3 regions of the Marinomonas phycocola genome follow, and region 2 is predicted to be linked to each of the others. Evidence: predicted binding sites of a transcription regulator. Region 2 holds the regulator's gene; each other region holds the start of a gene.
What was found. The regulator sigma-54, encoded in region 2, starts transcription at its own class of promoters, with help from an activator protein. The targets are predictions, from matches to a motif close to TGGCACNNNNNTTGCTNT.
Positions count from the first base shown of each region.

Region 1 (10,966 bases), on a different contig from region 2:
CTCTTAATTCTTTTGTACCATACCCATCCCCTAGCTTACGAAGTCCTTTAACAGATTTACCTAAAGCAATTGAAAGACAAATTTGTAAAAGCCTCTCTTCAGCATCGTATAAACGATCCGCCACAGAAGATAAAGTTGTTTTTTCATGGAAGTAAGAATCATAAGGCATAACACCTTTGTCTAAAGCAGTTTTAACAATGTCCAACGCCATTTGACGCTTTGCAATCTGAATAATTCGGTGTCGCTTCCCGTGCTCCTTAACCAACTGTACTATTCTTTTGCTACGCTTAATTTCAGAGCCGATTTGCAAAGCATCCAAAAGTAAATCTACATCGAAATAATCGAAGGAAATATCGACACCAAAACACAGATCCGCTTTAAACAATGACATTTAAATACCTACAGCGCATTAAACAATGAAAGATTAGTGACTCTGGTAAATAAAAGCTGTGACGCATCTATCGCCTGCTGCGCTAGAGCCAATTCGGCAGATGCAGCAGGCAAATCCAAACCTGAAATCGCATTTTGGGCTGACTGATTAGTTATTTTTGAACTGGAGCTGTAATTTTCAACTTGAGAAATCGTATCCAATCCAGCCCCTATTGCCGACCTACCAATCCCTATTGCCTCTCGGGTATTACGAATACTGACAAAAGCATCCCTAAAGGCAAACTCTTTATCTTTTAATGTCAAAGAGTCATCCCTTAATGTATTAATGAAAGAGCTCATTTGATTTAGAATATTATCTCGGGCAGGAGGATTAATATCTAAAGCGACCGTACTACCAGCAGCACCATTCAACGAAACTTCCATCCCAAGAAACTTCATTGCTTGGCCAGAAACATAATTCCCAGAAGCCACCACCCCACCACCAGAATCTACAACGGAAAAAGTATCAGGTGCCCCCACAGCAGTGGTTAATGTGTATTGATTATTTGCAGGCGTAATCGCATCATAATTATCAGCTACAAAAACATCAAAAGCACCTTGATCACCGACTCTGACCCCACCTAAAGTCGCTGGGCCAGCGGTTACAGTACCAGCAAAGTCATTACGTACTTTTGCAGATTCAAAAAGCTCTTTACCAGAGTTAGACACATTAATGGTTACCGTTTCTGACAGCTGAGACTGCACCTTACCCTCATCCCCTCTAAAAACATAAGAGCCGTCTGTTTGCTTTTGAAAAGGAGGGTTATCAGAGTCAAAGCCAGCAAAGACGTATTTACCATCAGATCCTTTTGAATTCATCAAATCAGCTGATGATAAAACCAGAGACTCCAGTTCAGAGGCAATTGAATTTAAATCACTCTGATCAAAAGCCGAGTTTTCCGCTTCAATTCTAAGTATATCCATTGCGTCTAAAATATTTCTTAAACTCGCCAATGAAGCGTCTTGATATCCTAACCTATTTTTTGCGAATGTCGCATTCTCCGAGTATTGTTCTATCAATAAGTTGCTTGCTTCATACTGCAGCAGCTGACCTGCTCCAACAGGATCATCACTGGGTTTAACAATTTCCGATTGCTCTATGATCTTACGATTCACATCCAAATATCGCTCATTGGCTTTCGTTAAACCTTCAATAGACTGACGATAAATAAAATTATTGGTAATTCTCATGATCTACCTCACTGCGCTTAATAATGTTTGAAACGTGTCTCTGGCCGCTGTGATAACTTGCGCTGAAGCGGAATAAGATTGTTGAAACCTGACCAACTTAACAGCCTCTTCATCCATACTCACCGCAGAGATCTCATCCCTTCTATTTAAGCTCTGTTGCAAAACGGTATCACTGGAATCCATATTCAATTTCAATGAATGGGTTTGGCTACCAATGTTAGTCACCATCGCCGTATAACTTTGAGTATAAGACCTTCCGCCTTCAACCAAATTCTGATTTTGTAGGTCCGCCAATTTTAATCCATTAAAATTATCCCCTGATCCAGAAGAATTAAACGACATATCAAAAGAATCACCAGGAGTAGGTATAGACGAAACAGACACATCGTATCCAGCAGAGTTCAACCCAGCCTGCTCAAGTAAATTATTATAGTCAGTGATATTAGATACAGTCGCCAAAACATTCCCGCCACCATCAATCACTTCATACTCATCTGCTAACGTAAATCGAATTGATTGCGGTGCCGCTGCATCCAGACCACCACCAGCAACAAAACCAGAGGTTGCAAAATCGACATCAGTAATATCTGACAGACTAATCTCTGCGTTCGAGATATTTGTTAGCGCACTTGAAACAATAATCGGTGCATTTAATGCCAGTTGTTCACCCGTACTTGCAGCAACAGAGATACCTCCTGCGGCACCATCAGTGGGAGTAAACTGATAAAAATCGCCGTTAGCAAAGGTTACATTTGGATCTTCTTGTAGCCTAACTTCAATGCCGAGACCAGGTATTGACACATAACCATCGGCAGATGGAACCGCCGTGCTTAAATCAACACTAACGAGAACACCGTTTGCATTACCATTAGAATCAAAACCTGTTACATCAAATGTGGTTGCCGATCTCATTGTTAAACTGTAAGTATCTGTCGTTATTTCATGAGATTTTCCAGTCTCAGGGCGAATATTAACATCATGGAATAAGCTTGAATTTTCAGAGCTTTGATTGATCTGTATCGATGTTAAAGAAAGCAAATCTTTACCATACTCACCGTTATAATCTAGGCCTAATGCATTTTGAGAATTCATGCTATCAGCAAGAACGATGGCCTGCTGCCCCAAGCGTCGATCCATTTCCGTTAGCATATCATTGCGATAGTCCATTAAAGCGCCTAACTGTCCACCCAGAGACTCGTTATTCAAGCCTATCTCATAACGACCAAAATCTAATTTCAGATCAAACTCTGAAGGATTTTGCTCATTAGGAGACAGTATCAACTCTTTCGCATCATCCTGTAAAACTAATGGCTGGCCATTTTTTAATTGAAGCTCCATTAGACCATTAGAGTCATACGATAATTTCACATCGATCATCTCACTAATGCCTCTTGCCAATTCTTCTTGCTGATCTCTCAATTCATTAGCAACACGACCACCGACAGCTTCTTGAACTGAGATCTTTTCATTCAAATTAGCGATTTGACCTGCTATTTCATTGATTTCATTAATCACTGTGCCGAGTTGACCATCCACTAGATCACTTTGACTATCCACAAAACCAGCCAACTCATTAAACTGGCTCACCATATTGGTTATATTCGTATGAACGATATCTCTCGTTGCCAAATTGGTCGGCTCTGCGTTTGCCGCTTGAAGCGCAGAGAACATATTATCAAGGTAAGTATTTAAAGAAACAGACTGATCACCGACAATTTCATCAGCCGTTGTCGCCAACTGATGATATTTTTCATAATAATTATTGGCAGATGTATCCGCCCGAACCTGCTGATTTAAGAATTGATCAACTACACGATCAGTATCACGAATCGCAACACCGCCATTTAGCGTGGAAGTAAGAATCGTAGTTTGTCGATTAAACCCAGCCGTATTAACGTTCGCTGTATTCTGCCCAGTTGTAGTAATAAGGGCACTACTGGCTTGAATACCGGACAATCCAATTGAATATAAGCTTGCACTCATAACGACTCACCTCGATTTCACTTCAATTTTTTTATGCTAATAGGTTAGCAAGGATATTAAGTCTATCGGTTAGGCATGCAAAAACTTGACCAATTTATGAAAAGTACTAAATCAGATTAAAGAAGTGTTTCAAACCATTTACTAGAAAGGATACTGTCTATTTTCTGACTGTAATTAGGATCGGTGGCATACCCACCTTTTTGAAGATAAGCGGCAAACATTGCCGCATTATCGCCAACTAATAAGGCATCTTTATACCGCTCACTGGTTTGAAGAAAATTAGCATAATCATTAAAGCTTTCCGCAAAGGATTCATACGCTCTGAAAGGGGCTTTTTGCTTTTTAGCCACACCATTATCGTATTCAAGCGTTGTAACAACAGCCCTCTCTCCTCCCCAACGTGAGTCCGCTTTTATACCAAACATATTAAAACTTGCCGTTCCATCCGCCTTAGCAATAGGGAATTTCCCCCACCCTGTCTCCAAAGCCGTCTGAGCTAAAATCGCTTTAGGATTGACCCCAAGCTGTTCTCCAGCTTGCTTTGCCAATGGCCACAGCTGCTCAACAAACGCTTCGGGTGACTCAAATATCACATTTTTTACAGGAACAGGAGCGTATTGAGCAGAGCTATTCGCAGCGACATTCCCTATAGGTTGGTTATTTGAAACACTCTCTGCCTCGATGCGCTCAGACTTGTCCAATAAACGCCGACTCGCCTCTTGAGCCAACAATTGGATTTTAGCCAAGTCTTGAGTCGCTATATTTTGCAGTAACTCCGTATCTCCCCCAGAAGAATCAAACTGAGCAATACCAGACGTACCACGTCCTTCAAATTGCCTAATCAACGCATCAGCCAACCCAACACCACCAGATTTCGCCATTGATTGTGCCATTTGAGAATCTAACATTTCTTCATATTGACGAGTTTGATTACTAGAAAACAAATCACTCCCACCAATCAGCTCATTAGAACTGCGCATGTTTTTTAGTAGCATCCCAATAAAAATTGACTCAAACTCTTGAGCAACTTTTTTCAACGCAGCCCCAGGGTCCTTTTGAGCTTGCGTTTTCAATGCTGCCAATGAAGAGAAATCAGCATAAAAATCATTTGAATTAATTTTATTCATAACTTCTCACCACCTAAATATTATGCATCCAACTCAGTTAAACAAACATCATATTACAACCAAATCAGCATTCAATGCACCCGCTTGCTTTAACCCTTCAAGTATCGCCATTACATCACCAGGGGCCGCACCCACTTGATTAACCGCCCTTACAATGTCATTGAGAGAAGCACCTGGGTCAAATAGAAACATATGACCACTGTCTTCATCAACCGTGATTTCGGTTCTTGGAGCAAGAATCGTCTCCCCTCCAGCCAATGCGTTGGGTTGACCGATTTCTGGATTCTCTTTAATTGTTACCGTAAGACTACCGTGAGTCACGGCTGCTGGGGTTACTGTTACATTTTGACCAATTATAATGGTTCCCGTACGAGAGTTAATCACAATTTTAGCTCGCTCTTTTCCAAGCTCGACTTCTAAGTTTTCTAAAATTGATAAGAAAGCCACTCGTTGGCTAGGGTCTCTCGGGGCAGAGACACGTATAGACGTAGCATCTAACGTTTGAGCAACACTCGGCCCTAGTAAGTTATTAATGCGATCCGTCACATGCTTGGCTGTCGTAAAATCAGGTCGATGCAAATTAAAAGTCAACGTATCACCACGATTAAAGCTACTTGGCACAACTCTTTCAACCGAGGCGCCATTTGGAATACGACCTACTGTAGGTATATTAACTGATAGCCTAGAACCATCCGCACCTTGCACACCCAACCCACCAACAACTAAGTTGCCCTGAGCAATAGCATAAACCTCACCATCAGCCCCTTTCAGAGTAGACAACAACAATGTGCCCCCCCTTAAACTGCTCGAATTGCCTATAGAAGATGCCGTCACATCAATATTCTGCCCCGGTTTTGAAAAAGCAGGCAATGTTGCAGTTAAAGAAACCGCAGCCACATTATCTGAATCTGTTGACACTCCTTCCGGCAAAGTAATACCAAATTGGGACAACATACTGGCAAAACTCTGCTCAGTGAACGCAGTGCTGTCTCCAGTGCCGTTTAACCCAATAACCAAACCATATCCAAACAATTTATTATCACGAACTCCTTCCACAGAAGTGATGTCTTTTAATCTTTCTGCATAAGAAAAGCTAGAAACAATCAACAATAGAAAAATAAATAACGATCTCATAACATCAGCCTAAGTAGATTTCGTTAGAACGGCATCCAGCTTGAATTAACAAACCGACTTAACCACCCCTGTTTGCTTCCTTCAGCAAGCTCACCCGTACCGGAGTAAGCAATCCTTGCATCCGCCAAGCGAGTTGAGCTGATTGTATTATCAGCACCAATATCAGCATCTCTAACCAACCCAGAGACCCTTATATATTCTTGACCCCGATTAAGTGTAATCCATTTCTCACCACGAACAGCAAGCAACCCATTTGGATAAATATTGTAAACAGTAACCGTAATACTTCCTGACAAACTGTTGCTTTGGTTCGCATCCGCGCTACCAGAAAAATCTGTAGAGGTACTAGGTAAGTTTGTATCCAGACCGATAGGAACCCCTAATAAGGTTGGATTCGTAATAGTAGAAGAAGACGATTTAGATAAACTGGACGCATTCGATTTGGTTGATCGAGTACTTTCACTCAAATTAACAGTAAGAATATCACCAATTTGCCTTGCTTTTTTATCACCAAAAAAGATGTCCCCCATCCCAGCCTGATAAATACTACCATCCGCCCTATTATTCGCCTGAATACGCTCCTGAATAACTGGCGCATAAAATGGATCATCTGATGTTGGGGTGGGTTCTACGACAGCACAACCAACTAAAAACACCATAAAAACAGTTAACGTAAACAGTTTCATAATACCACCTAATCTCACCTTAGAGCTGCTGAGTAACAAAACCAAGCATAGAGTCTGCCGTCGAAATTACTTTAGAATTCATTTCGTACGCTCTTTGAGTTGTTATCAAATTAACCAGTTCTTCAACAGAATTCACGTTAGATGCTTCCAACATCCCTTGTCGCAGCCCCCCCAATGAATCCTCTCCAGGAACACCAACAATCGGCGCACCACTGGCATTGGTTTCGGTAAATAAGTTTTGACCAATAGCAGTAAGGCCCGATGAATTGATAAAGCCTGCAATATTTATCGCTCCAACTTCTTCCGTATCAGTTTGACCCGCTCTTAACACCGAAACAACGCCATCATCACCTATAGTAATCTCAACTACGTCTGGATCAATCGTCACAGCAGGCTCAAGCAGTAAACCATTCGGAGTAACAATTTGCCCATCACTGTTTAACTGAAAACTACCATCTCTTGTATAACCAACAGTTCCGTCAGGTTGCAAAACTTGAAAAAAGCCGTCACCTTGAATTGCAACATCAAGCTGACGATCAGTCACATTATAGTCACCTTCTGAAAAATCTTTCTGCGTCGCTGTGACTCGCACACCTGACCCAATCTGCAAACCCGACGGCAACTCATTGTTTTGAGAACTTAATCCTCCAGGTTGTCTCACCGTATGGTACAAAAGATCTTCAAATACAGCCCTATCTTTCTTAAAGCCAACAGTAGATATGTTTGCCAAGTTATTTGAAACAACAGACAATTGCTTATCCATTGCACTTAAGCCTGTTCTACTAATCCAGAGCGCTGAATGCATACTATTACCTTCTTATTAATTTATCTAAAACAATACGGCGATAATTTATTTTGTGCTTATTTTGCTGCTATTTTAACCATTACGCTGCAATATGCGTGCCGCAGCATTTTCATTATTTCTAACCGTATCCATAACTTTGATATTAAGCTCAAAACGCCGAGATAAATTCATTATATGAGTCATCTCTTCAACCGCATTAACATTACTGCCTTCGATAAACCCCGATATTATTTTTGCATCAGGGCTCTGATCAAATACTTGACCATCCTTCCCATATATCAAACCACTGCTCCCCTTTTCCAATTGCTTTGTATCCGGAGAAACCAGTTTAACTTGATTAATCACAGCAATTTCAGCCAAGGTTCCACCCTGAGGAACAATCGAAATCGTACCGTCATCACCAAAATTAATCTGATCTAGAGGAGGCAGAAAAATTGGCCCATCATTCCCCATAACAGGCAATCCTGTTGCGGTTACAAGTTGGCCAGAGGATGTAATTTGAAGGTTACCCGCACGAGTATAAGACTCACGCCCTAATTCATCTTGAACGGTAATAAAACCTTTATCTTGGATGGCTATATCCAGATTACGATCTGTTTGAATCAATCCACCCGATTCAAAACGCGTACCAGGATTTTCTGTCATTGCATACACACGAGAAGGAAAGTGCTCGCCATTAATTTGCATTGAACGCGCTTGTTCAAAATCAGAACGAAAACCTGTTGTACTGACATTTGCCAAATTATTAGCATGGACCGTTTGAGCGTGCATAGTCTGTTTGCCACCGCTCATGGCAAGGTAGAGTGCTCTATCCATTCAACATACCCTCAAAAAAAAGAATCTATACAGACAATACAATAAGTATGCCAGTATAGATTCTTTTAGAAAGGTAGCTTATTAATGCACATAGAACGACATCAAGCTAAAGAAGATCAATTAAAAAATCGATCTAAATAATCATTATAAGTTAATAATCGTCTGAGTTACCGTGTTTTCTGTCTCTAGGGTTTTCGAGTTTGCCTGATAGTTCCTTTGAGCTTCGATCAACGCAACCAATTCAGAAGTTAAGTCCACATTCGACTCCTCAAGAGCACCGCCTCGAATACTACCAAGCGTCCCAGTGTTCGCTCGGCCAACGTTTGCCGCCCCAGAGCTAGAGCTTGCCGCCCACGCCGTATTCCCCACAGGACTTAAGCCATCTGTATTGTCAAACGTTGCCAAAGCCACTTGCCCCAAAATTGCAGTTTGTTGATTAGTATAAGTTGCCAACAAAGAACCGTCCTCATCAAAAGACACTCCTTGCAACTCACCCGCAGCAAAACCATCCTGCTCAAATTCATCATTACTGTCCAATGCATATTGAGTTGAACCAGTCAGATCCACAGGAATCTCTGCAGTTGGATCAGTAGGATCAAAACCTGTAATAGAAAGCTGAACAGGAGACGATATTGCAAATGGTGGAAACCCTTCAAACGTTCCCGACAAATTACCCGACACATCAAACGTTACCACAGTATCTTCAGGTACAAAACGAGTTGGAAGCCCTGTAACGGGGTCATTAAACGTTTGCCTTCCATCAACCGTTACTTTTAGTTCATACGTGTTTGCTTCGCCTTGCTGAATAAAATAATAACCAAGCGTATGGACATCTCCTAAAGCATCATAAATATTTTTTGTATTTCCATAATTGTAACTTGAAGGATCAGCTGGATCGAAAGCATTCCTACTAACATTCGATGGTTCAATCACATTTGCAACAACCAAGGAATCAGCAATGGCGATACCATTTAAATTACCTGCCAAGGAAAAATTCGCCTGATTCAGAGCAGCAACATCTGAAACCTGAGGTAAATTTGTGCCAGAATAAAGAACCTGAGACCCACCAGGCTGTACCACCCCAAGAGCATCTCGATAGCCATCCTCACCATTAAAAGTAATAAATTGATCCGTAAGCCATTCCGCTCCACTATCATCAGTCGGAGAACCATCAACCGTCGCGTACACCTGATACGTGTTCGGCAACTCTGATTTAGCATAATAATAAGTGACTATATGATTTTGCGGTGGAACCTGACCATCAGCAACTGTCTGTGTTTGAGTATAATTAAACGTTTCAGGATCAGTCGGATCGAATACATCAACTATAAACGCAGGCACATCATCCGATCTAAAATCCAACTGGACCTCAATAGCCACCTCAGCAGTAGCCTGCGGCGCAATACGCTCTGTTGGTACAATAAGATCCTCAAGATTACCCCCGACAATACCATCTACAGCATTATAACCTTGTACATTCGCGCCATCATTAGTAACCAAGAAACCCTCTTCGTCCAACTTAAAGTCACCAGCCCGAGTGTATATCTGAGTACCACCTTCATCCAAAACAAAAAAGCCATTCCCATCAACTGCCAAATCTAGGTTACTACCTGTATCCGAAATATTACCCGGGGCAAATTGCTGAGCCACATTATTGACACTGACACCCGAACCAATGGCATTATTGCTCCCTGCACCAACCACACTGGTATTATAAAGATCACCAAACTCCACTCGGGAACGCTTAAAGCCAGTTGTATCGGAGTTTGCAATGTTATTACCTGTAGCGCTCAAAAAATCTGCAGAAGCCTTGATACCTGAAAGTGCTGTATTAAATCCCATAACGCCCTCCGATTAACCTATTATTTCCAATCCACCTGTCAGGCTAATTTTGCCATGACCAGCTACATTAAGCTCAGTGCCATTCGCACCATTAATTGTGACCCCCTGAATTCGCGCAGGGAGCAGAGTACTTAAATCCAAAGTATCACCATCAAACGTTTTTCCAGTTGCTGAGAAAGTATAATTGCCAGACGGCAATGAATTGCCATCCTTATCTCTACCATCCCATTTAAATTCTTTTGAGGTTAGTTCAAACTCATTAACCACACTCCCATCTGCATTAGATATTTTCAAGGTGGTCCCCTGAACATCGTCAGGTATGCCCACTCTCAAAGAAACATCACCACCCTCAACAAGCTCTGCCGAATTCTGAGCCACAAACACAGATTTACCCACCAGCGTTGACGCTCCAAGAGCCTGACTGGATGTTAAAGACGCAGCCATAGCTTCGATACGCGTTGAAATGGTCGTCAACTGCTCAACCTGATTAAATTGAGACATTTGAGCAACCATGTCATTTGTATCTTGAGGAGCAGTAGGGTCTTGATTTTTTAGCTGCTCAATATAAAGAGTCATAAAGACATCTTGATCCCCAATGTTCGCTTTTTCAACTGCAGTTTGCTCATCTACCCCAGAGCTTTTCTTAGCTTTATCGGTGCCATATTGAGCAATTAAACTACTAAAACCACTGTTTATTTCAGACATACATCACCCCTAAGACTGACCAAGTGTCAAGACTTTCTGCATCATGCTTTTAGCCGAATTCATAATCTCAACATTCGTCTGAAAAGACCGAGAAGCCGACATCATATCCGCCATCTCTTCGACTGGATTTACATTCGGGTAAAAAACAAAACCCGTTTCATTTGCCATAGGATGATCAGGCTCATATCTAGGCTGCAAAGGGGCGTCAGATTCAACAATACCCTTTATTTGCACCCCAATCCCAGCAC
Region 1 is NZ_JBLIXL010000006.1:4,838-15,803, forward strand. Features, by position in the region: gene ACMUMJ_RS06045 (HD-GYP domain-containing protein) at 1-391, opposite strand, end outside; gene flgL (flagellar hook-associated protein FlgL) at 400-1,620, opposite strand; gene flgK (flagellar hook-associated protein FlgK) at 1,624-3,603, opposite strand; gene flgJ (flagellar assembly peptidoglycan hydrolase FlgJ) at 3,720-4,730, opposite strand; gene ACMUMJ_RS06065 (flagellar basal body P-ring protein FlgI) at 4,779-5,864, opposite strand; gene flgH (flagellar basal body L-ring protein FlgH) at 5,888-6,550, opposite strand; gene flgG (flagellar basal-body rod protein FlgG) at 6,570-7,355, opposite strand; gene flgF (flagellar basal-body rod protein FlgF) at 7,428-8,171, opposite strand; gene ACMUMJ_RS06085 (flagellar hook protein FlgE) at 8,316-10,013, opposite strand; gene ACMUMJ_RS06090 (flagellar hook assembly protein FlgD) at 10,026-10,718, opposite strand; gene flgC (flagellar basal body rod protein FlgC) at 10,728-10,966, opposite strand, start outside.
Region 1: a site for sigma-54 is predicted at 8,207-8,224, ahead of flgF (flagellar basal-body rod protein FlgF). Genes of this name have one in related genera too.

Region 2 (10,966 bases):
TCAAAAGAAAATTACGTCAAATTAAAAGCTTTTGCAGAGGATTTTATTCCTGACTTGGGTCATCGTATTGAATATTACCCAGGAGAGCGGCCTATTTTTGACTTGTACAGCGTCGAAGATGAAATTCAAAAAGCATTGGATCGTAAGGTTCAGCTAAAGTCTGGTGGTTATTTGTTGGTTGAGCAAACAGAATCGATGACGACTGTGGATGTTAATACCGGTGCTTTTGTTGGAAGTAGAAATTTAGAAGAAACCATTTATAAAACCAATTTAGAAGCGGCAACATCGATCGGAAGACAGTTAAAATTGCGTAACCTTGGCGGCATCATCATCATTGACTTTATTGATATGGAAGATGAAGAGCATAAGCGTCAAGTATTAAGAATGTTAGAGAAAGTATTGGATACAGATCATGCTAAAACTAAGATAACCGGTGTATCTGAACTTGGTCTGGTTGAGATGACTCGAAAAAGGACTCGAGAAAGTTTGGGCCAAACTTTATGTGAGCCTTGTAAATCTTGTAAAGGCAGCGGTTTAGTAAAAACACCAGAGACGGTGTGTTATGAAGTGTTTAGAGAAATTTTACGAGCGGATCGAGCGTATAATTCTCAAACATACACAGTGTTGGCATCGAGTTTTGTGGTTGAGCGCTTTTTAGACGAAGAAAGTGTGGCTGTTGCTGAATTGGAAGCATTTATTGGAAAAACAATTCATTTTCAAGTAGACCCCGTATACACTCAAGATCAATATGATGTTGTTTTAAGATAATAGGTAGTAAAGATGAATAAGGTCGTCAATATAATCACTGGTGCTATTTGGTGGGTGGCGGTTTTATTTTTTATTTCTTTCATTTCATGCTTGGTTGTATTCAAATATACCCTTCCTTTTGCCAATGAGTATAAGCCTCAGATTGAGAGTAACTTAACTCAAATTATAGGCTACCCAGTTAAAATTGATCAGATTACCGCCTCTCTTGAAGGTATAGACCCAACATTTACTGTTCGTGGCATTGCTTTAGATACGGAGGAGGTGTCATCCGCAATTCAAATGGACGCATTGTCAATTCGAATTGATTTACTAAAGTCGTTCATGAACTTAACGCCTCACTTTGTTTACATTCGATTTATTAAGCCCAGAGTAGATGTTGTTGAATCGCTAGGGCAGTGGCGCATTGCAGGAAGTCATTCGGGTGGTAATGATGGCAGTGGTGTTGGTTCAGTAAGGTTGATGGACTATCTTGTTACCCAAAGGCAAATTACATTGCTTGATGGGGAGGTGCATTTAAAGAGTGATTCGTATGGTAATGGTGTTTTCTCAACGGACACTTTCTATATGCAACGAATTAATAATGGAATTGGAATTCAAACGGACCTGAATCATAGCCAATTAGAAAGTCCATTTTCATTGTCTTTAGAGATTGAATTGCACCCTGGGGATGATTATCAAATTAATGCGCATCTTACCTCTCCAGAAATTCGTTTAGATAGAGAAAGTATTACCGAGTTACCTGAGTTTGGTTTTGATTCTTTCTCTGGACAATTTGAATTGTGGGTACGCTATCAACATAATCAAATGATTCAAACTACAGGGCTATTAAACGCCCTAAATGTGGTGTCGACGGATAATAAAACGCTTTCTGGTTCATCTAAATTTAGTGGTTTTTATAATCTAAGGCAAGAAAGTGGGCGCTTAGAAGTGTCTGATTTGCAGCTTTTTGATGCACAGAAAAACGCATATGGATCGACAAACCTTTCTGTAGATTTAAGTCTGAAAGGGAAGAGAAATATCGATGTATTGTTTGATGAGGTGGATTTGTCATTGGTAAGTCGATGGGCATCCACTTATATCAATCCCAAGTGGTTTGCTCGTAAGTTACTTGACGAAATGGATTTTAAAGGGAAGGCAAAAAATGGCTCTTTGCATATCTCAATCGACAACCCTTTTAATTTTGAATACGTTAGTAATTTAAAAAATGCATCTGCTAATGGTTTTAATGGTATCCCTAAAGTTAGCGGGCTGAACGGGATATTAAGTTTATCTGAGTCTGACGGTTATCTTGAATTTGATGGGAAAAACACGAGCATTGGTTTTCCAACTTTATATGATGATACATGGAATGTAATGGCTCTGTCTGGTTTAGTTGAATGGGGCAAGCTAAATGATGTGTTTCTAGTGAGTGGTAAAGATCTGCATATTGAGCGTAATGGTGCGAATATCGATGCTGGATTTCGTTTAGAAGTAAAGCAAGATTATCCAGACTGGTTCTTATTGGATATTAAAGGAAAGAATATTCCTATTCAGGACCGCTTAGATTACATTCCAAACGTGGCGTTAGATGACGAAACAAAAGAGTGGATTCGATCTTCATTGAAAGCGGGTCAAGTGGACTCCTTGGAATTGGTTATTCAAAGTGAATTGGATAAAACGTCTGTCCCTCATGTACGATTAGATATGGATCTAAGTGATGTGGATATTCAGTTTGCCCCTGATTGGCCTTTGGCTAATGATGTAAAAGGGCGCTTTCAATTGGATCAAGATGGGATTTTAGTTCACGTAGAGCGTGCACGGTTATCGACGTTAGATGTGGCAGATATTGATGTTAAGTTACCTTTTGAAAAAGGCGCTAATGATCTGTCTATATCAGGTCCTTTATCATATGAGTTGAATGATTTGTTGGTTCTATTGAGAAGTACTGATTTGTCTCAATCGGTTTTATCTCCGTTTAGTGATTGGGCTGCTTCTGGTGCTGTTTCAGGGGACTTTGCTGTGTCGCTACCTTTGTTTAGACAGGAAGGGGAACCTGTTGTCGGTTTAAATTTAGAGTTTCTAGACAATTATCTGAGAATTAACAATTTGGATCTTGATGCCGAGCAGGTGTCGGGGGCGGTACATTTTCATTCGAATGATGGGTTAACGAATTCTAAGTTGATCTTTGATGCATTCGGAGGGCAGTCGACAGCAATCTTGACATCAAAAATACGTGACGATGTGACAGAGATTAAAGTTGCGTTAGAGGGAGAGGTCGATCTCAAGCAAGTTTTAGAGTGGCAAAATGTACCACGATTGTTGGTTGAGTCATCTTCTGGCGGCATTCCGTATGAGGCTGATTTATCAATTAATAGCCATACAGTTGGCGATGTTTTTCTTGATGTGAAAAGCACTCTTATTGGTAGTGCAATTGATTTACCTACGCCTTTTCAAAAAACAGATGAGGAGATAAAAGATTTTTCATTGAGCCTTTTTGGTGCTGAACAAGAGTTTGTTGTAACGATGCAATATGATGAATTGGTTCGTACTCGATTTAAAGTAAAAGACAGTGAAATTAATGGGGGGGAACTGCTGGTTGGTTCAAATCGTCCTTTAGTGGATAAAATTGAACCCGGTTTCAATTTAATAGGCCAGTTACCATTTGTGAATTTTTCTGATTGGTTGAGCGCTTATGGAAAATACGCTAATGACGTTGATAATGTTACATCAAGGGAGGTTGTAGAGATCCCGAGCTGGCTGAATCAAATTCAGTTTATAGCAGACGCTGTATTGATAAATGATTCAAATGATTTTCATAATGTTAAATTGTCTTATGATCGTTTAATTGCCCCTGAAGTATTTCAAATAGATTCTGATGAGGCCAATATAAAGTTGAGTAAAACAGACAATAAATACCTATTACACGCAGGGTATATTAATTGGTCTTCTCCTGAGTCCAATGATGCTGAAGACGCTAAAAAGTCACCTATTAAAGCGTCACAGGTCCCTAACATCGATGTTCAGGTTGATGAGCTTATTTACAATGGAGCGAGTTACGGAGACTGGGCGATGTCTTTAATTAATGAAGGGCATCGAGTAAGGGTCCAGCCTATTACGACAAAGCTTTCGAAAGGGCATTTCAGCGGCAGTTTGTTTTGGCAAGATCAAGATGGACGTTCAAATGTGGAATTGGTTATTTCTATCGAAGGGGGAGATGCGGCAGAGCTCACCAGAAAATTTGCGCCCACACCGTTTTTAACATCAAAAGAATACAGTGTTGATGTGAATTTGAGTTGGTTGGGGCATCCTCTTTATTTTGATAAAGAGTCAGTATCTGGTCGCATTGTGTTTAATGCTAAAAAAGGTAAATTTACTCAAATTGATCGCTTGCCTCCATTTTTGAAAGCATTGGGCATTTTTAATATTAATGCGTTAGCCCGTCGACTTGCTCTTGATTTTACGGATGTGTATGAACCAGGTTTGACATACGACACTTTTAAAGGAGGGCTCTCTTTAAAAGATGGTATTGTAAATACAGCATCGCCAATAGAGATTAGCTCTCCAACCGCAGAGTTTGTTCTTGCGGGTGAGGCAAACTTGATAACTGAGACTCTTGATGAAAGGCTTACAGCGAGTTTTCCATTGGGCAACAGTTTACCCATTGCAGGTCTTCTTTTGGGTGCACCACAAGTGGCTGGGTTGTTATTTATTACAGATAAGTTGATAGGAGATCAGCTGTCGAAAGTGACCAGTGTTCAGTATGAAGTAAAAGGCTCTTTTGATGATCCCGAGATAAAAACAATCAAGTATCAACCAATACAAAGGTAATTTAAAATGAAGTTATGTGCAGTTCAATTGACCAGTGGTTCAGATTGGAGGACGAATTTAGCTGAAATTAAATTACGTATTATCAATGCCGTTGAAGCGGGCTCTCAATTAATTGTTTTACCTGAAAATGCACTCTTGTTTGATGGGAAGAACATGAGGGTACTGGTTGAGCAAGAGCAGGTTCAAGATGAAATTTATGCAACGTTAACCGCGTTATCTCAACAGAACTCTGTTTGGATTATTCTCGGCTCACACCCTTCTTTAGCAAGGCCTAATGGCAGTGTTGTGCAAGGAAAAAGAGTAAGGCAGTCTTGTTTGGTTTTTTCCCCTATTTCTGGTTTGTGTGCACGTTATGACAAGATTCATCTGTTTGATGTCAATGTCTCTGATGGTGTAGGGAAGTATAAAGAATCTGATTTTATTGAGCCGGGGGATCTAACGCCCGTTGTAATCGATGTTGATGGGGTAAAAGTAGGTTTGTCTATTTGCTATGACTTGCGCTTCCCTGAGTTATTTCGCATCTTGGTTGAAATGGGGGCTGAGTTAATAGTGGTTCCTGCGGCATTTACTTATGTGACGGGTGAGGCCCATTGGGACGTTTTATTGCAATCACGAGCGATAGAAAATCAAGTGTTTTTGTTAGGGGTGAACCAATGCGGTTATCATACAAAAATTAGACAAACTTATGGTCATAGTGTGTGTTATTCGCCCTGGGGAGAGAATCTTGGACAATTAGAGAATGTCCCAGATAACTTGTATGTTGAGATAGATACGAATCGTATTTTAGAATGCAAAACGTCTATGCCAGTGTTAGAACATAGACGTTTTATTTAACTATCTCGTAAGTACATTCCTAGTGATATTTAAATGCGTTTACAGATTAATACCTAATTTTGTTTCTTTTATTTCACGCAGATATTTAAACAGTTTTTTGCGAGCAGATGTTTTTTTACCTTCAGCAAGTTCCTTTATTGACTGTCTAACAAGCTGTCTAAAGTGCTGAATATCGATGCTTGGGTTTTCTTTTAAATATTTTTGCACTTCAGTCGCGCTATTTTCTCCAATTAAAGAATCCCTTTGACTTTCTAAAGAGTGAAATAATTTGTTATGAGCGGCTGATGAGCTGTCAAACAAAGCAATTCTTGCTGCAATAGCTTCATGATCTTCATTGCGCATAATGCGACCAATGTATTGCATGTGTCTGCGCATTGCTTCTCGTTGTTTTATTCGAGTGGCCTCTAAAAGAGCTGCACGCAATGTTTCTGACATCTCAACTTTTAACTGTTGCTGTTTACTCAAAGCAAGTAATTTAGTACCAATTACTTGTAAGGCTTCTACTTCTCTTTTTATCTGAGTTTTACTTTTGTAGTTTTCGTCGTCTTCTAACTGTTCGAATTCTGTCATGTTAACCTAAATAAGAAATATTGTTGCTAATCCAAGAAAGGAAAGGAATCCCACTACATCTGTTATTGTGGTTAAGATCACGCTTCCTGCAAGGGCTGGGTCAATTCCAAGGCGATTCAATGCTATTGGCAAAAGTGTACCTGTCATAGCGGCAAACAAAAGGTTAATAATGATTGCGCCAGCTATAATATAGGCTATCTTGAAGTTGTCAAACCAGAATGCAGTTAATATGGCTACAACTGTGGCCCAGAGTATGCCATTTAGCACGCCAACAATGATTTCTCTGTTTAATAACCAACGTGTATTTGTCGATCCAATCTGTCCTAATGCGATCCCCCGTATCACTAATGTAAGAACTTGTGAGCCAGCGATACCCCCCATACTGGCAACAATGGGCATCAGGATGGCTAGGGCAACGACTTGGTCTAATGTGCCTTGAAAAAGGCCTATAACATAAGAGGCAATAAATGCGGTAATTAAGTTAATGCCTAGCCAAACGGCTCTTCGTCTGGTTGTTTTCATTACAGGGGCGAAGGTGTCTTCGTCATCATCAAGACCTGCCATGCTTAGCATGGAGTGCTCTGCTTCGTCTCGTATAACGTCAACTACGTCATCTATTGTTATTCGGCCTAATAGTTTACCGTTCTTTTCATCGATTACTGGAGCTGAGACTAAATCTAATTTTTCGAATAGTTGGGCGACTTCGCTTGATGAAGTATTGGCTGTAATAATGGTTGTTTCCGTATCCATTATTTCACGAATGGTTGAGTTAATGTCTGCGACAAGTAATTTAGTGAGTGGAAGTGTTCCTAAAAATCGATCAGACCGACTTACGACTAATAAATTGTCCGTCATGTCTGGGAGTTTGTTGTGTCTTCTTAAGAAGCGAAAGGCAATGTCTACGGTAATGTTGGGGCGGATTGTTATCGTATCGGTATTCATTAAGCCGCCGGCAGAGTCTTCTGGATAGCTTAATAGTGTTTCGACTCTAGAGCGGTCTTGTGCTGACATGGATGCCAGCACTTCTGTAACAATGGTTTCTGGTAGGTGTTGAAGAATGTCTGCAAGATCATCGGTTTCAAACTTTTCTGATACAGCGAGAAGTTGTTTGGTATCCATTTTTTTTAAAAAGGGGATACTAACGTCTTCTGTTAAATACTGTAGGATTTCTCCTTCATTTTCATCATCGACAAAGTCCCAGAGAAGTTGCCTTTCTTTTGGAGGAGAGGATTCTAATAGGCGAGCTACATCCTGAGCAGGAAGTGCGCCATTAAGTAGATAACGTATCTGAGAAGTAGTGCCAGCTTCTAAAGACGCTGTAACGGTTTTTAAATGCTTTAAAGTTTCTTGCTTAGACATGTTTTCTTTTTCTTAGGTAAAAATCTACTCTTCTTCACCAAAACGATTGTTGATAAGATCAATGATCGCTACCAATGCATTATCTTCATCGTCACCATTGGCTTTAATCGTAATCTCAGTTCCTTTGCCTGCCGCTAACATCATCATTGCCATAATGCTTTTTCCGTCGACATTGCGACCGTCTTTTTCAATGGTAATGTCGCAACCAAACCGAGACGTTGTTTCTACTAGTTTACCTGCCGCTCTAGCATGCAAGCCTAACTTATTGATGATAGTAATAGATTGTTCTTGCATAATTATCCTTGTAGTAATTTTTCGAACGCTACAAATAATGATTCATTGGTTTGTGTTTCTCTTAATGAGTTTAAGCCATTAGGAGATTGGGCCAACTGCGCAATTTGTGCAAGTGTCGAAAGATGTGCATCGCACTCATTCGGAGGCACAATTAGTGCGAAAATTAAATCTACTGGTTTACGGTCAATAGAGTCGAAATCAATAGGACTTTCCAAAGACATGATTAAAATAGCAGCATGGTTAGCGGATTCTAAACGGCAATGGGGGATGGCAATGCCCTCGCCAATGCCTGTGCTTCCGAGTTTCTCTCTTGATAATAAACCGCTGTATATGGCATTTTTATCGCAATGCAATCTATCGGATACCGCGTTGGCGATGCTTTCTAGGGCTCGCTTTTTACTAACTATATTTTGTTTTGCCAGAACAAGTTCCGGTTTTAACATAGTGATAAGTGACATGAGTCTTTAATCCAAAATTAAACTAAACGTTTTCTTTCATTTGATGGTGGAATATTCATTGCTTCTCTGTATTTTGCAACAGTTCGTCTTGCTACATTTATGCCTTGTTCTTCCAGTATAGTGGCTAATTTATTGTCGCTTAACGGTTTTTTTGCGGGTTCATCCGCAACCAGTTTTTTAATCATTGCTCTAATTGCTGTTGATGAGCATCCATCACCTGATGCGGTGTTTACATGGCTAGAGAAAAAGTATTTTAGCTCGAAGATTCCTTTTGGTGTATGCATGTATTTTTGTGTTGTAACTCGGGAAATCGTGGATTCATGCATGCCGACTTCCTCGGCAACATCATGTAAAACCATTGGCTTCATTGCTTCTTCACCGAGTTCAAAAAAGTCTATTTGTTTTTTTACGATGCAACTCGCTACCTTTAACAGTGTTTCATTTCGGCTTTGAAGGCTTTTAATAAACCACTTGGCTTCTTGTAAGGAGTTTTTTATGTACGTTGCATCTTCGGTGTTTTTGAGTGTGCTCGCAATAGTGGAATAGGCTTTATTGATTTTCACTGGAGGCAATGCATCATTATTGAGTTCTACTTGCCACACACCATTTTTCTTTTTCACCGATACATCCGGAATGACATAATCTGTATCATCTACGTCGATCAGGCTTCCTGGGCGTGGATTGAGTTGTTGAATAAGTTGAATGACTTCTTTTAAGGTGTCTTCTTTGAGTTTTGCTCGTCGGCAAAGCTGAGCAAAGTCTCTGTTTCCTAAAAGGTGTAAGTACTGATCAACAACCAGACGGGTGTTTTTGTATAGAGGGTGTGCTGAGTAAGCTTCTAGCTGAACTAATAAACACTCTCTTAAATCAACAGAGCATACCCCAATAGGATCAAAGCGCTGAAGTCTGTGTTGGACAGCAAGAATCTCGTCTTCTTCCAGATCGTCAATGTGCTCTTGTAAGGACACCCATATTTCATTAATAGGTGTGCTCAGGTAGCCATCAGGTTGCACGCTTTCTATAAAAGAATAAGCTATTTCAAGGTCTCTATCTGACATTGTTGTGAGATTTAATTGCCAGATTAGATGGTCTTGTATACTTTCCGCAGCAGAGTTTCGACTTTCGAAGTCAAAATCACCTTCAAAACTTTGAGAATCAGAAACAGCTGCTGAGCTTTGAAATGTATCTTCCCAAGAGCTATCGATAGACAACTCTTCAGGGATATTGTCTGTCCATTCAGATTCAAGTTTGGCTTCTTCTTGATTTTGATGGTTTAAGTCTTCTTGTTTTTTTTGATCCGATTCTGAGTTTAATTCGTTTTGAGTAGATTCAGATGCATTTTCTTCATCATCAATTTCTAATAATGGGTTCGATTCAAGGAATTCATGAATTTCTTGTTGTAAGTCGATGGTAGAAAGTTGCAATAAGCGTATTGCTTGCTGCAACTGTGGTGTCATGGTCAGTTGCTGACCCATTTTCAATTGTAGAGACTGCTTCATATAGAAACGCTTTTTGTGTGGTTATGTTGGAACGAGTTATGCATAGTACTCCCTTTTTAGGGAAAATTAAAAGACTAAAGACGGAAGTTCTCTCCTAAATAAACCTTTTTTACTTGATCGTTATTAATAATAGTCTCTGCATCGCCAGATGCAATAATATGACCATTTCCTACTATGTAGGCTTTATCGCAAATATCTAATGTTTCCCTAACATTATGGTCTGTAATGAGTACGCCAATGCCGCTATCTTGCAGTTGTCTAATTATTTGTTTGATATCGCCAACGGAAATAGGATCGACGCCCGCGAAGGGCTCGTCAAGTAAAATGAACTTTGGGTTGGTTGCCAACGCTCTAGCAATTTCAGCTCGTCGGCGTTCTCCACCAGAAAGTGCCATTCCTAGGTTTTTTTTGATGTGTGTGATGTGGAATTCTTCCAGTAACTTTTCAAGTTCTTTTTTACGTTGACTTGTATTCAAATCCTTTCTTGTTTCTAAAATAGCGTGGATGTTATCTTCTACAGACATTTTACGAAATATGGATGCTTCTTGAGGAAGATAGCCAATGCCTTTTTGAGCTCGCGAGTGCATTGCTAAGTGTGTGACAGGCTCTCTGTCAATTAAAATTTCACCTGCATCGTTTTTTACCATACCAACAATCATATAAAAACAGGTTGTTTTACCTGCTCCGTTTGGCCCTAAGAGCCCAACCGCTTGGCCTGACTCGACAGAGAGAGAAACATCGATTACCACAGGTCGTTTCTTGTAGCTTTTGGCAAGATTTTTTGCTTCTAGTAATGCCATTATTGTGCTTCTTTTGTCTGTGGTGTTAAGGTCATATTAACTCGGCCAGAGTTATTTTTCCGAGCTGTGAAAGTGCCTTTATCAATCATGTACTGAATGAAGTCGGCTTTTATTTCATCCCCTTTTAAATTTACATAGCTTTGGCCATTCAGTTCAAGTATTGCGTCTACTGTTCGATAAAGAATTTTATCTCCATGGCTGATTATCTTGTTTCCATCGGCATCTATTTGCTGGCTGAATTTTGCAGGAGAGCCTGTGGCATCAAGTTGATTGAATTGTTTTGTATCAAGTGTGCTGGTAACTTTTAGGTAGTCTGCTGAAATTAAGATGGAGCCTTGACTGACAGTGACATTGCCCTCGTAAATAGCAGTTCCCGTCTTTTGATCGAAATAGGCTGTATCCGCTTCGATGTTTAACTGGCTCTGTAAATCATTGTCTAACGCGAATGTTAGAGTGCTGGAAGTTAAGATGGCGAGTGCGATCAGTTGTTTACTTAGCTGTTGTGTATTGACCATTTACTTCTCCGCTTAATGATATTTTTTCGTCATTAATGTTCACGCTAATTATGTTAGCTTGA
Region 2 is NZ_JBLIXL010000001.1:273,967-284,932, forward strand. Features, by position in the region: gene rng (ribonuclease G) at 1-768, shown strand, start outside; gene ACMUMJ_RS01345 (YhdP family phospholipid transporter) at 781-4,575, shown strand; gene ACMUMJ_RS01350 (carbon-nitrogen hydrolase family protein) at 4,582-5,409, shown strand; gene yjgA (ribosome biogenesis factor YjgA) at 5,449-5,979, opposite strand; gene mgtE (magnesium transporter) at 5,986-7,338, opposite strand; gene ACMUMJ_RS01365 (HPr family phosphocarrier protein) at 7,363-7,632, opposite strand; gene ACMUMJ_RS01370 (PTS sugar transporter subunit IIA) at 7,635-8,090, opposite strand; gene ACMUMJ_RS01375 (RNA polymerase factor sigma-54) at 8,108-9,589, opposite strand; gene lptB (LPS export ABC transporter ATP-binding protein) at 9,664-10,389, opposite strand; gene lptA (lipopolysaccharide transport periplasmic protein LptA) at 10,389-10,904, opposite strand; gene lptC (LPS export ABC transporter periplasmic protein LptC) at 10,879-10,966, opposite strand, start outside.

Region 3 (10,966 bases), on a different contig from region 2:
CGATAAACTTATCTGGCGTATCACCTTCAGCAACACGTAACGCGACGTTGTGAATCAACTCTTGATCCAAACGATCTTTAATATTACGTGTTGTTACGAACTTACCTTCCTTACCCGCAAAGGGAGAGTTATTTACGATGAAGTTCATGCTTACTGTCGGCTCGTCAACACTTAGTGCAGGCAAAGCTTCAACACACAATGGGTCGCACAAAGTATCCGAAATACTGAGTTTATCGATACCATTAATACAAACGATGTCACCTGCACCAGCAAGATCTGTATCGATACGTTCAAGACCTAAGTAGCCTTTAACATTTAATACTTTACCTTTACGCTCAGAACCATCAGCGGATTTCACCACAACTTGCTGGTTTGGCGCTAAAGAACCACGAGTGATACGGCCTACACCAATTACGCCAACATAGCTGTCATAGTCCAATGCTGAGATTTGCATTTGGAAGGTGCCTTCTGGATCAACGTCTGGAGCAGGAACGCTATCAACAATCATTTGATAAAGAGGAGTCATGTCTTCCGCTAGGTTTTCTGGATCATCACCAGCAATACCATTGATTGCCGAAGCATAAATAACAGGGAAGTCTAATTGCTCTTCTGTTGCTCCAAGGCTATCAAAAAGATCAAAAACTTGATCCATAACCCAATCAGGGCGAGCACCAGGACGGTCAACTTTGTTGATAACAACAATTGGACGCAGACCTTGTTCAAATGCTTTCGACGTTACAAAACGCGTTTGCGGCATTGGACCATCAACCGCATCAACCAACAAACAAACACAGTCAACCATAGACAATACACGCTCAACTTCACCACCGAAATCAGCGTGTCCAGGTGTGTCTACGATATTAATACGGTAATCATTCCAGCGAATGGCAGTGTTCTTCGCCAAAATGGTAATCCCACGCTCCTTTTCTTGATCGTTTGAGTCCATGATACGCTCGGAATCTGCATCTTTACGATCTAGTGTACCTGATTGGCTCAGAAGCTTATCAACCAACGTTGTTTTGCCATGGTCAACGTGGGCAATAATAGCTACATTACGTAACTTATCGATATTATTAGACATTGAGTTTTTTCTGCCTTTAGCATGTGCAATATTTCACAACAAAAGCACCTAGCCTTAAATAAGACTAAATGCTTAATTATTGTTCATTTGGGATAAAATTTCGCGCAATTGTACCCTTATATTCATGAAGTTCCCATGACAGAAACGAAAAATAAGAAAAAAACATTTCCTCTTAACGTCGCTTTACTTTCAGTATTCGTTGGTTATGTGTACGAAAAAACAAAAAAGCGGCTTCTCAAAATTGGGTAAATCGTTTGAAAACAATACAAAAGCACAGTTCAAAACTAAGGTAAATACACACCAATATTTTGCCTACCTTGCCCCAATAAACTCGATGCATGAATCCGGCTCATTACGCCCTTACCACAGTAAAGAAGATACGATGCCTCCTGATCTAAGGAGGACCAACGGGTGTTAATGGTAAAAAACGGCATTTCAATGACTTGATGCCCCATTACTTTTAGCGGTTTTTTGTCAATCTCATCTGGATGACGAATATCGACAATTATTTCATCTGATACTGGCACACGAACAACAGGAACATCGCCTTGATGTTGTTTTTCCACATCATCTAACACATTTTGAATGGATTCGATTTTCGCATTTTCAACGGCTAGATCTAATACATCAAAATCAAACTTCGTTTCTTGATGCTCTATTTTAAACAACTTAGCACGTGTGGTTGGCTTAACAGAAATGACGCCGCAATATTCAGGAATACTGGCTGCAAAAGGCGCCGTGCCGATGGATTTAGCAAGATCGATAATTTCTTGCTTATTTTCCGTAATCAAAGGCCTTAGCACCAATTCTTCCGTCACTTGATCAATTACTTTCAGGTTAATCAGTGTTTGACTTGATACTTGAGCCACACTTTCACCCGTGACCAATGCTTGAGCGCCGACTACGGGCATTATTTTAGTCGCCGCTCTTAGCATCATTCGTTTGAGAATAACGCCCATTTGTGAATTGTCGACTTTCGTAAGGATTTCCGTCACCACATCTTCGAACGGTATGGTGACAAATTTCACATTAATTTCGGAGCCGTACTTTTTCCAAATAAAGTTGGACACCTGTTTCACACCGATTTCATGCGTATCACCACCTAGATTAAAGAAACAAAAATGCGTTTTTAAGCCTCGACTGATAGTTAAATAAGAAGATACGGTTGAGTCATAACCACCAGAGATTAATGACAATACAGGATCTTGAGAGCCGATAGGATAACCGCCTAAACCGGTTGTTTTTTGTTCAATGATCCAAACAGTGTTATTTCTAATTTCAATGGGCACCAAGACATCTGGTTTTTTCAAACGCACCGAATCAGCTTCACACCATTCTTTTAAACAGCCACCAATATGGCACTCCGCTTCTACTGAGCTAAAATTGTGACTACCAACGCGGCGTACTCTCACTGCAAATACAGCGCCTTTTAGTGCATCGCTGTAAGATTTTTTTGCTTCTAATGCAACACCATCTAAATCCGTAAATTCAAATTCACGTACAAAATGAAAATGAGCGATACCCGCTATACGACTTAAATGCTCAATAAATTCATCTCGTAGGTGATCTTGATCAGACATGACTTCAATAAAGTCCCAGTTTCCGGACACAACAACGTCCCCGTCTAGCTTACGCAGTACTAAACGAACGTTATGCCTTAACTGTTTGATAAGGGCTTTTCTAACGGGGCGGCTTTTGACCGTAATTTCAGCAAAAAACTTAACAACAAATTTCATATTAAACTGACTTCAAGGGGTTATTATTCGTTCGGCCATTATAGAGAACTTTAATCGTGCATAAAAATTTATATTCGCACCAAAACAAATCATAAAACATTTCAGACGCACTAAAAGATCACAATACGTATCGTTTTAACGCACTCAATTGAGCCATTTACGTGCAAAGAATTCCATCAAAAACCTAAAACATTGAAAAACAAAGGTTTTTAATTTCTCTCTTTTATTTTGGCACAAGATGTGCTTTCTTAATGGTAACACGGCTTCCACTTTGAAGCCTTTTATAGACTGATCGAAATTTTTATTTCGCCTAAACTTTTAATGGAGAACAACTTATGTCAATCAAGACCCTTGAGTTGATTGCTGAAAACGATGCGAAGTGGGTAGACCTTCGTTTTACCGATTTCAAAGGTAAAGAACAACACGTTACTATTCCAGCAAGCACTGTTGATGAAGAATTCTTTGAGAATGGTCAAATGTTCGATGGTTCTTCCATTGCTGGTTGGAAAGGCATTAACGAATCTGACATGATCATGTTGCCACAAGATGATACAGCTCTATTAGACCCTTTTACTGAAGATACAACAATTATCGTACGTTGTAACATCATCGAACCTTCAACAATGCAAGGCTATGATCGTGATCCACGTTCTGTTGCATTACGCGCAGAAGATTTTCTAAAATCAACGGGGTTAGGTGATACTGCTTTCTTTGGCCCTGAACCTGAGTTTTTCATCTTTGATGATGTGAAATGGAAATCAGACATGTCTGGCTCTTCCGTTGAAATAAACTCTGAAGAAGCGGCTTGGTCTTCTAACAAGAAAATCGAAGGTGGCAACATGGGTCACCGCCCTTTCGTTAAAGGTGGATATTTCCCAGTACCTCCTGTAGATTCTCATCACGACCTTCGTGGCGCTATGTGTAACGCCATGGAAGCAATGGGCTTAGACATCGAAGTACATCACCACGAAGTAGCGACTGCTGGTCAAAACGAAATTGGTGTTAAGTTCAACACATTGGTTAAAAAAGCCGATGAAGTTCAAGTACTTAAATACTGCGTACACAATGTTGCTCACGCTTACGGCAAAACAGCGACATTCATGCCTAAGCCAATCGTTGGTGATAACGGCTCTGGTATGCACGTTCACCAGTCTTTCTGGAAAGATGGCGAAAACCAATTTGCTGGCGATCAATACGCTGGTCTTTCAGAGATGGCGCTTTACTACATTGGCGGTATCATCAAGCACGCTAAAGCATTGAACGCATTCACAAACGCTTCAACCAACTCTTACAAGCGCCTTGTTCCTGGTTTCGAAGCACCTGTTATGTTGGCATACTCTGCACGCAACCGTTCTGCGTCTATCCGTATTCCTTATGTAGCTAGCCCTAAAGGTAAGCGCATTGAAGCACGTTTCCCTGATCCAACGGCAAACCCATACCTAGCATTCTCTGCAATGTTAATGGCAGGTATCGACGGAATCAAAAACAAGATTCACCCAGGCGATGCAGCAGATAAAGATTTGTATGATTTACCCGCTGAAGAAGCGCTCGCGATTCCTACAGTAGCCGCTAGCCTAGAAGAAGCATTAAGCTGTCTAGACGAAGATCGCGCTTTCTTAACTCAAGGAGGTGTTTTCACTGATGAGATGATTGATGCTTATATCGATCTTAAGTCTGGTGAAGCACAACGCATTTCAATGACAACTCATCCACTTGAGTTTGAATTGTACTACAGCGTTTAATCACAGTTCAGTTAACCGCACTAAAAAAGCCCTGAACTATATCAGGGCTTTTTTTTGCCCTCAAAAAGACAAAAAAGATAAAAATGCACTAAAATAGAGCAACAAACGAGTCAACCTCCCTCTTCTACTCACTTAAATCGATACTTTATAAAGCAAAATGTTGGTTCGTATTTTGCAGTTGCTAGAATGTCATTAAAGAGGCCACATTGTGCATAACGTATTAATTGATCATTTATCTACCGCAGTACTACAGCTCAATCGAGATCTGCAAATTGAATATCTAAACCCAGCAGCAGAAATACTGTTGGCGATCAGTCGTCGACGGATTTATGGGCAAAAAATTAGCCAAGCATTTTTTGAAAATGAAAGCAGTTTAGCGGCATTAGAAGCGGCTGTGATTTCGGGTTACCCATATACCAAACGAGAAACAGAAATACTACTGACTAATGGTAAGAAGCTGCTACTCGATTATACGGTTACCCCTATCATGAGCTTACACTCAACGGACAGCTTGCTAATCGAACTGTATCCTAGAGACCATATGAAACGGATTTCTCAAGAGGATGAGTTTATCGCCACTCATCAGACCAGCAAAGAGCTTGTGAGAAGCTTAGCCCACGAAATAAAAAACCCTCTAGGAGGAATTCGTGGCGCTGCGCAACTGATCAGCCGTTCTTTCAAAGATGAAGCACTGAAAGATTACACTCAAGTCATCATTGAAGAGTCCGATCGTTTACGAGACCTCGTAGACCGATTACTAGGTCCTCGTAAATTGCCGCAAACCGAAAATCTTAATATTCACAAAGTAATTGAACGAGTAAACCAGTTGATTAGCGTTGAGTCAGAACAGCAGTTGACGATCTTAAGAGACTACGACCCAAGCATTCCAAATCTTATTGGGGATAAATCACAACTAATACAAGCACTCTTAAACATTACTCGTAATGCCATGCAGGCACTACTCGAAAACCCTCAAACCAATGATAAATGCATCACCATCGTTACCCGAGCATTAAGGCAGTTCACAATAGGAACCAGGCGTCATCGTTTAGTTTGTTGCATTAGCGTGATTGATAATGGGCCTGGCATCCCAGAAGCATTACTAAAAACACTATTTTACCCAATGGTAAGTGGTCGTCCAGATGGCACAGGATTAGGCCTATCCATTGCTCAATCTATCGTTCATCAGCATCACGGCCTTATTGAATGCAATAGCCAGCCGGAGAACACTGAATTTAATATTTACTTGCCAATAGAGACAGCAGTCCAAGGCTAAAAGGAGACATAATGACTACTTCTGAAACTGTATGGATAGTAGATGATGACAAATCTATTCGTTGGGTATTAGAAAAAACCCTTGAGCAAGAAGGCATTCAATGTCGACTCTTTGATAATGCGACAACGTTAGTCAAACTGCTTGATCAAGAGCAGCCAAGCGCCATCATAAGCGACATTCGCATGCCAGAAATGGACGGCTTGAGTTTATTGAAAAAATTGCAAATAGACTACCCATATCTACCTGTTATTATCATGACCGCTCATTCTGATTTAGACAGTGCCGTTGCATCTTATCAGGGTGGTGCATTTGAATATTTACCCAAACCATTCGATGTTGAAGACGCCGTTACTCTCGTAAAACGCGCACTGCTTCACTACAAAGAGTCGATGCCATCTATTGAAGAAAAACAAAATTCAGAACCAGAAAATGAATCTGTAGAGCGAGATATCATTGGTGAAGCACCTGCAATGCAAGAGGTATTTCGAGCCATTGGGCGTCTAGCCAACTCAAATATAACGGTTCTTATTAATGGTGAATCAGGAACAGGGAAAGAACTGGTTGCACATGCTCTCCATAAACACAGCCCAAGAGCAGCCAGCCCTTTTATTGCACTAAATATGGCGGCAATCCCTAGAGACCTTATAGAGTCAGAATTGTTTGGCCATGAAAAAGGAGCATTTACGGGAGCAAATACCCAACGTAGAGGACGCTTTGAACAAGCCAATGGCGGAACGCTATTTTTAGACGAAATTGGCGATATGCCAGCAGAAACACAAACCAGATTACTGCGTGTTTTAGCGGACGGAGAGTTTTATCGAGTAGGTGGACACACACCGGTAAAAGTGGACGTTAGAATTATTGCCGCCACTCATCAGAACTTAGAAGATTTAGTCACGAACGGTTCTTTCCGTGAAGATTTATTTCACCGCTTGAATGTTATTCGCGTCCATCTTCCTAAACTGTCAGAACGACGTGAAGATATTCCACAACTAGCACGTTATTTCTTAAAAAAAGCAGCGGAAGAGCTGGATGTTGAAAGTAAATTTTTAACAACAGAAACTGAAGACTATTTGATGCGTTTGAATTGGCCTGGAAATGTCAGACAATTGGAAAATACCTGCCGTTGGATTATTGTAATGGCATCCAGTCGAGAGGTGTTGGTAGAAGATCTTCCTCCAGAGTTATTGGTTACCACACCAAGCGAGCAGGCATTCAGTAGTTGGGAAGACGCACTTAAAACATGGGTTGATAGAGCACTCAGTCAAGGGCAGAAAGCCATCCTTGATGAAGCAGTTCCCAAATTTGAACGCATTATGATTGAAACCGCACTCACACATACAGCAGGGCGCAGAAGAGATGCATCGTTATTACTTGGATGGGGAAGAAACACCCTTACTAGGAAAATAAAAGAATTAGGAATCGATGATGAAGACAATGATGAAGAATAATGCATTCATGTTCTAAATTGTAATATTACATTTACTTGCTTTTAGAATAACAATATCCTAGGCCATAGTATCATCTTCCAACATTTTAATAGGAAATTCACTATGTACCCTACTTTAGACTCAATGGGCGTTACCAGTTTTGAAGACATTGAAAAATTCACTTTACGTTTTGAAAATGGCTTTGATGTCTTAAAAGTTTATTACCGTCGTGAAAAAGGCTCTTTACTTCCAAAAAGTAAAAAGTTCAAATTTGGCCGCTCAACTAAGACCGTATTAACAGACGGTGGTCAACAAACTTATCAACAAGTACAAGAGCCTTCATTGGTTGTGCTTCGAGCAGTCGACGAGTTAGGTCAAATTGTTGGTAAGCAGCAAGAAGATAAACTCACAAAAGAAGACTTAATTAATGAAATGGAACACCTAGAAAAGACCGTTCATAACAAGTTGAATGAAATTAAAGGGAAGCTTTCAAAGCTATAAGTTATGCACTCCTTAGTACGCTGGTTTATTGAAAATAAGCCAGCATTTTCTTTTCATACTTACTGTCCATCCCGTAAACATTCTCCATGATTATTACTTCATCCCTATCTGAACTTTCATCTATTTTACAGCAGGGCGGTGTTATTGCGTATCCGACAGAAGCTGTTTGGGGTCTTGGCTGTGACCCTTTTGATGAAAAAGCAGTACTTCGAATTCTCACATTAAAGCAACGCCCAGTTGAAAAAGGTTTGATTCTCGTCGCTGGCGAAGTGAATCATCTGTCTCTATGGAAAGAATCCCTTTCTTCTGCTCTCTATAATTTACTGATTGCTAAGACAGATAAACCTACATCCTGGGTTGTTCCTGATATAAAAGTAGCGCCGAACTGGGTTCGTGGAAATCATCAAAGTGTTGCTATTCGCTTGATTCAGCATGAGCCAATCAAAGCATTGTGCTCAGCATTTGGCCAAGTATTAGTCTCTACGTCCGCAAACACGGCAGGGCAACCACCAGCAATGACTAAAGACGATGTTATTCATTATTTTGGTAATCAGATAGATGCCATTTTTGATGCGCCACTAGGCAGTACAAAACAGCCTTCTCAAGTAAAAGATCTGCTGACAAACAAGCTGTATCGCGATTAATAAATAAGAACAGCACTCTCTGTAAATGCCTCTTTTACTCATTTCACTCAACTGTGGCTAGCTTTTTATCCAGTAACTCTGTTAACGGCACTAATTCGACATTCAATTCGTCTAAATTCCTGAGCCGATTTGCTAAATACTTCATCGTTGCAGGATAAGGGTGGCCAATTGCGAGTGCATGGCCTTTTTTTCGAGCTATTTTAAGCAGCTTTTCAAACTGGGTATCAATGGCTTTTTCTGTGACTTTATTGTCTAGGAACACATCTCGCTTCATTGTACGAATGTTGCTGTTTACCGCTTCTTGCCAGCCAACACTTTTCGAACTGGTCACACTGTCTATAAAAAACAAATTCTTTTCTTGAAGAACCTGCATTATCCATTTCATTGTGTCTGTTTTTTGCGTTAGGAGACTGCCCATATGATTATTCACACCAATCACATTTGGCAGTGATAACAAATCGTCATTTAGTGTCTTAATGACCTGCTCTTGTGTCATCGAAGTATAAAGCCCACCTGGACCAAGATTATGCTGATTGATACTTTCCATAGGAGCATGCAACAAAATCACTCGGCCAGTCTGAGAGGAGATTAATGCTGTTTTTTTACCGAATGGCGTATGAGGCAAAATAGCCAATGCGACTTCATTAGGAAGCGCCAAAGACAACTCCATACCTTTGCGATTGTATCCAAGATCATCAATTAAAATAGCGATTTTTACAGGGGGGCTCGATAAGTAATCGTCTGCTTTAATACTTCCTTGATCCAGCACCTCATTCACCATTGGCTGACGCTCTTGCAACACTTCGTCGTTTAAATCACTGGTGAGTTGCTCCAAACTCGGCACCGCTTTTTTATTAGATGATGTTGCCTTCTCTATTAATAGAGGACCTAAATAGTCTTCTTGTAATATTACAGAGAGGTTTGTTTTCTCATCCGCAGTGTTGCACAAATCATTTTTCGATACAGAGCTGGAGAATCGAAAAATAGAAGGTAAACAAAACGCTTTTTCTGCGGTGGGAAGAACAATAGGGCCTTTAAGTAAAGAATCAATCTCAACTGCACCGTCACTCTGCCTTACCTTATCCAATTCATTGTCTATTACGCTTTGAGCATAAGACAAATCAAAGAAAAACAAAGAAACACACAACACCGTCAGCACCCCCTTCAAGGGGCTTTTATTATTACAGTACATATCAACGCTGTCTTTTCAAAAGTTGAGGAAAGGCGCTCAAAACCGTATAAGCTTGATACAATTGGAAGTCGTCTTTAGCTAATCCATCAATAGACACATCAACGTCGGCACTGGTTCTGTCTTGCCCTCCTGTCCCATTCTTTAAATGTCCACTCAATTCAGCCTCTTTAACAAAGAACGTCTCTTCATTACTCACTAGACTGGCATTTGGAACTAAAATATCAGGTTCAATGCCCTGAGCTTGAATAGAGCGACCATTCGGTGTGAAATATAGAGCGGTGGTTAATTTCACTGCGGCCCCGTCGGTTAACGGAACAACCGTTTGAACAGAGCCTTTACCAAAACTTTCTGTCCCCATAACCACACCTCTTCCATGATCTTGCAACGCACCGGCAACAATTTCAGATGCCGATGCAGAGCCTTCATTTATCAATACAACCACCGGAGCATCAGGCAGTGCCGTTTGATTCGTTGCAGAAAATTGTAGTTTTGATTGAGCGTGTCGACCTTCTGTATATACGATTAATCCGTCATCAATTAATGTATCAACAATGCCCACAGCACTTTGCAATACACCACCTGGATTGTTACGTAGATCTAACACCAACCCTTGTATCTCACGCTTAGATTGAAGTTTATTCAGTTCCTTATTGAACTCCTTATCACTGTCTCCCTGAAATTGACTGATACGAATATAAGCAATGTTTTCGCCTAGCCAACGGCTAACTAAACTTTGACGGTCCAACAACGACCGTTTTATTGATAACGTTAATATTTCAGTATCACGTTCAATGTCTAACGTGACAGTAGAACCCACTTCACCTCGCATCAACATGGTAATTTCTTGTATGCCCACATCGGATACCAAGCGGTCATCAATACGAATCACAACATCCCCAGATACAATGCCGGCTTTTGCGGCTGGAGAGTCATCTAAAGGAGAGATGACCACTAAACGCCCATCCTGAATTTCAACTTCAATACCAATACCTGCGTAGTTACCAGACGTAATTTCTTGAAAACTACTGATTTCATCTTGAGTAAGGTATTCTGAATGAGGGTCAAGTGCAGACACCATACCTTTTAAGGCTTTCTGTAAAATTTGCTTATCGCTTAATTCTTCAACATACCCTTCTCGAATAGTTTCAAAGACATTAACGAACGTTTGGATTTCTTCTAATGGAACAGGGCCAGACTGTTTGTCAATCACGTCAGCCGAAATAGGGAGTGCACTTAATAGCAGCCCACATGAAACGAATCGCTTAACTTTTTTCTTAATGCTCATAGTTTGATCCAATCTAATAACTGCACGTTCATTTCATTCATATCTAATTAATGATTACTCTACTGATGCAAAGGGATTC
Region 3 is NZ_JBLIXL010000007.1:83,964-94,929, forward strand. Features, by position in the region: gene typA (translational GTPase TypA) at 1-1,081, opposite strand, end outside; gene thiI (tRNA uracil 4-sulfurtransferase ThiI) at 1,366-2,817, opposite strand; gene glnA (glutamate--ammonia ligase) at 3,153-4,559, shown strand; gene glnL (nitrogen regulation protein NR(II)) at 4,768-5,835, shown strand; gene glnG (nitrogen regulation protein NR(I)) at 5,847-7,286, shown strand; gene ACMUMJ_RS07355 (DUF3461 family protein) at 7,389-7,766, shown strand; gene tsaC (L-threonylcarbamoyladenylate synthase type 1 TsaC) at 7,853-8,410, shown strand; gene ACMUMJ_RS07365 (divergent polysaccharide deacetylase family protein) at 8,454-9,602, opposite strand; gene ctpA (carboxyl-terminal processing protease CtpA) at 9,604-10,887, opposite strand.
Region 3: a site for sigma-54 is predicted at 3,047-3,064, ahead of glnA (glutamate--ammonia ligase). Genes of this name have one in related genera too.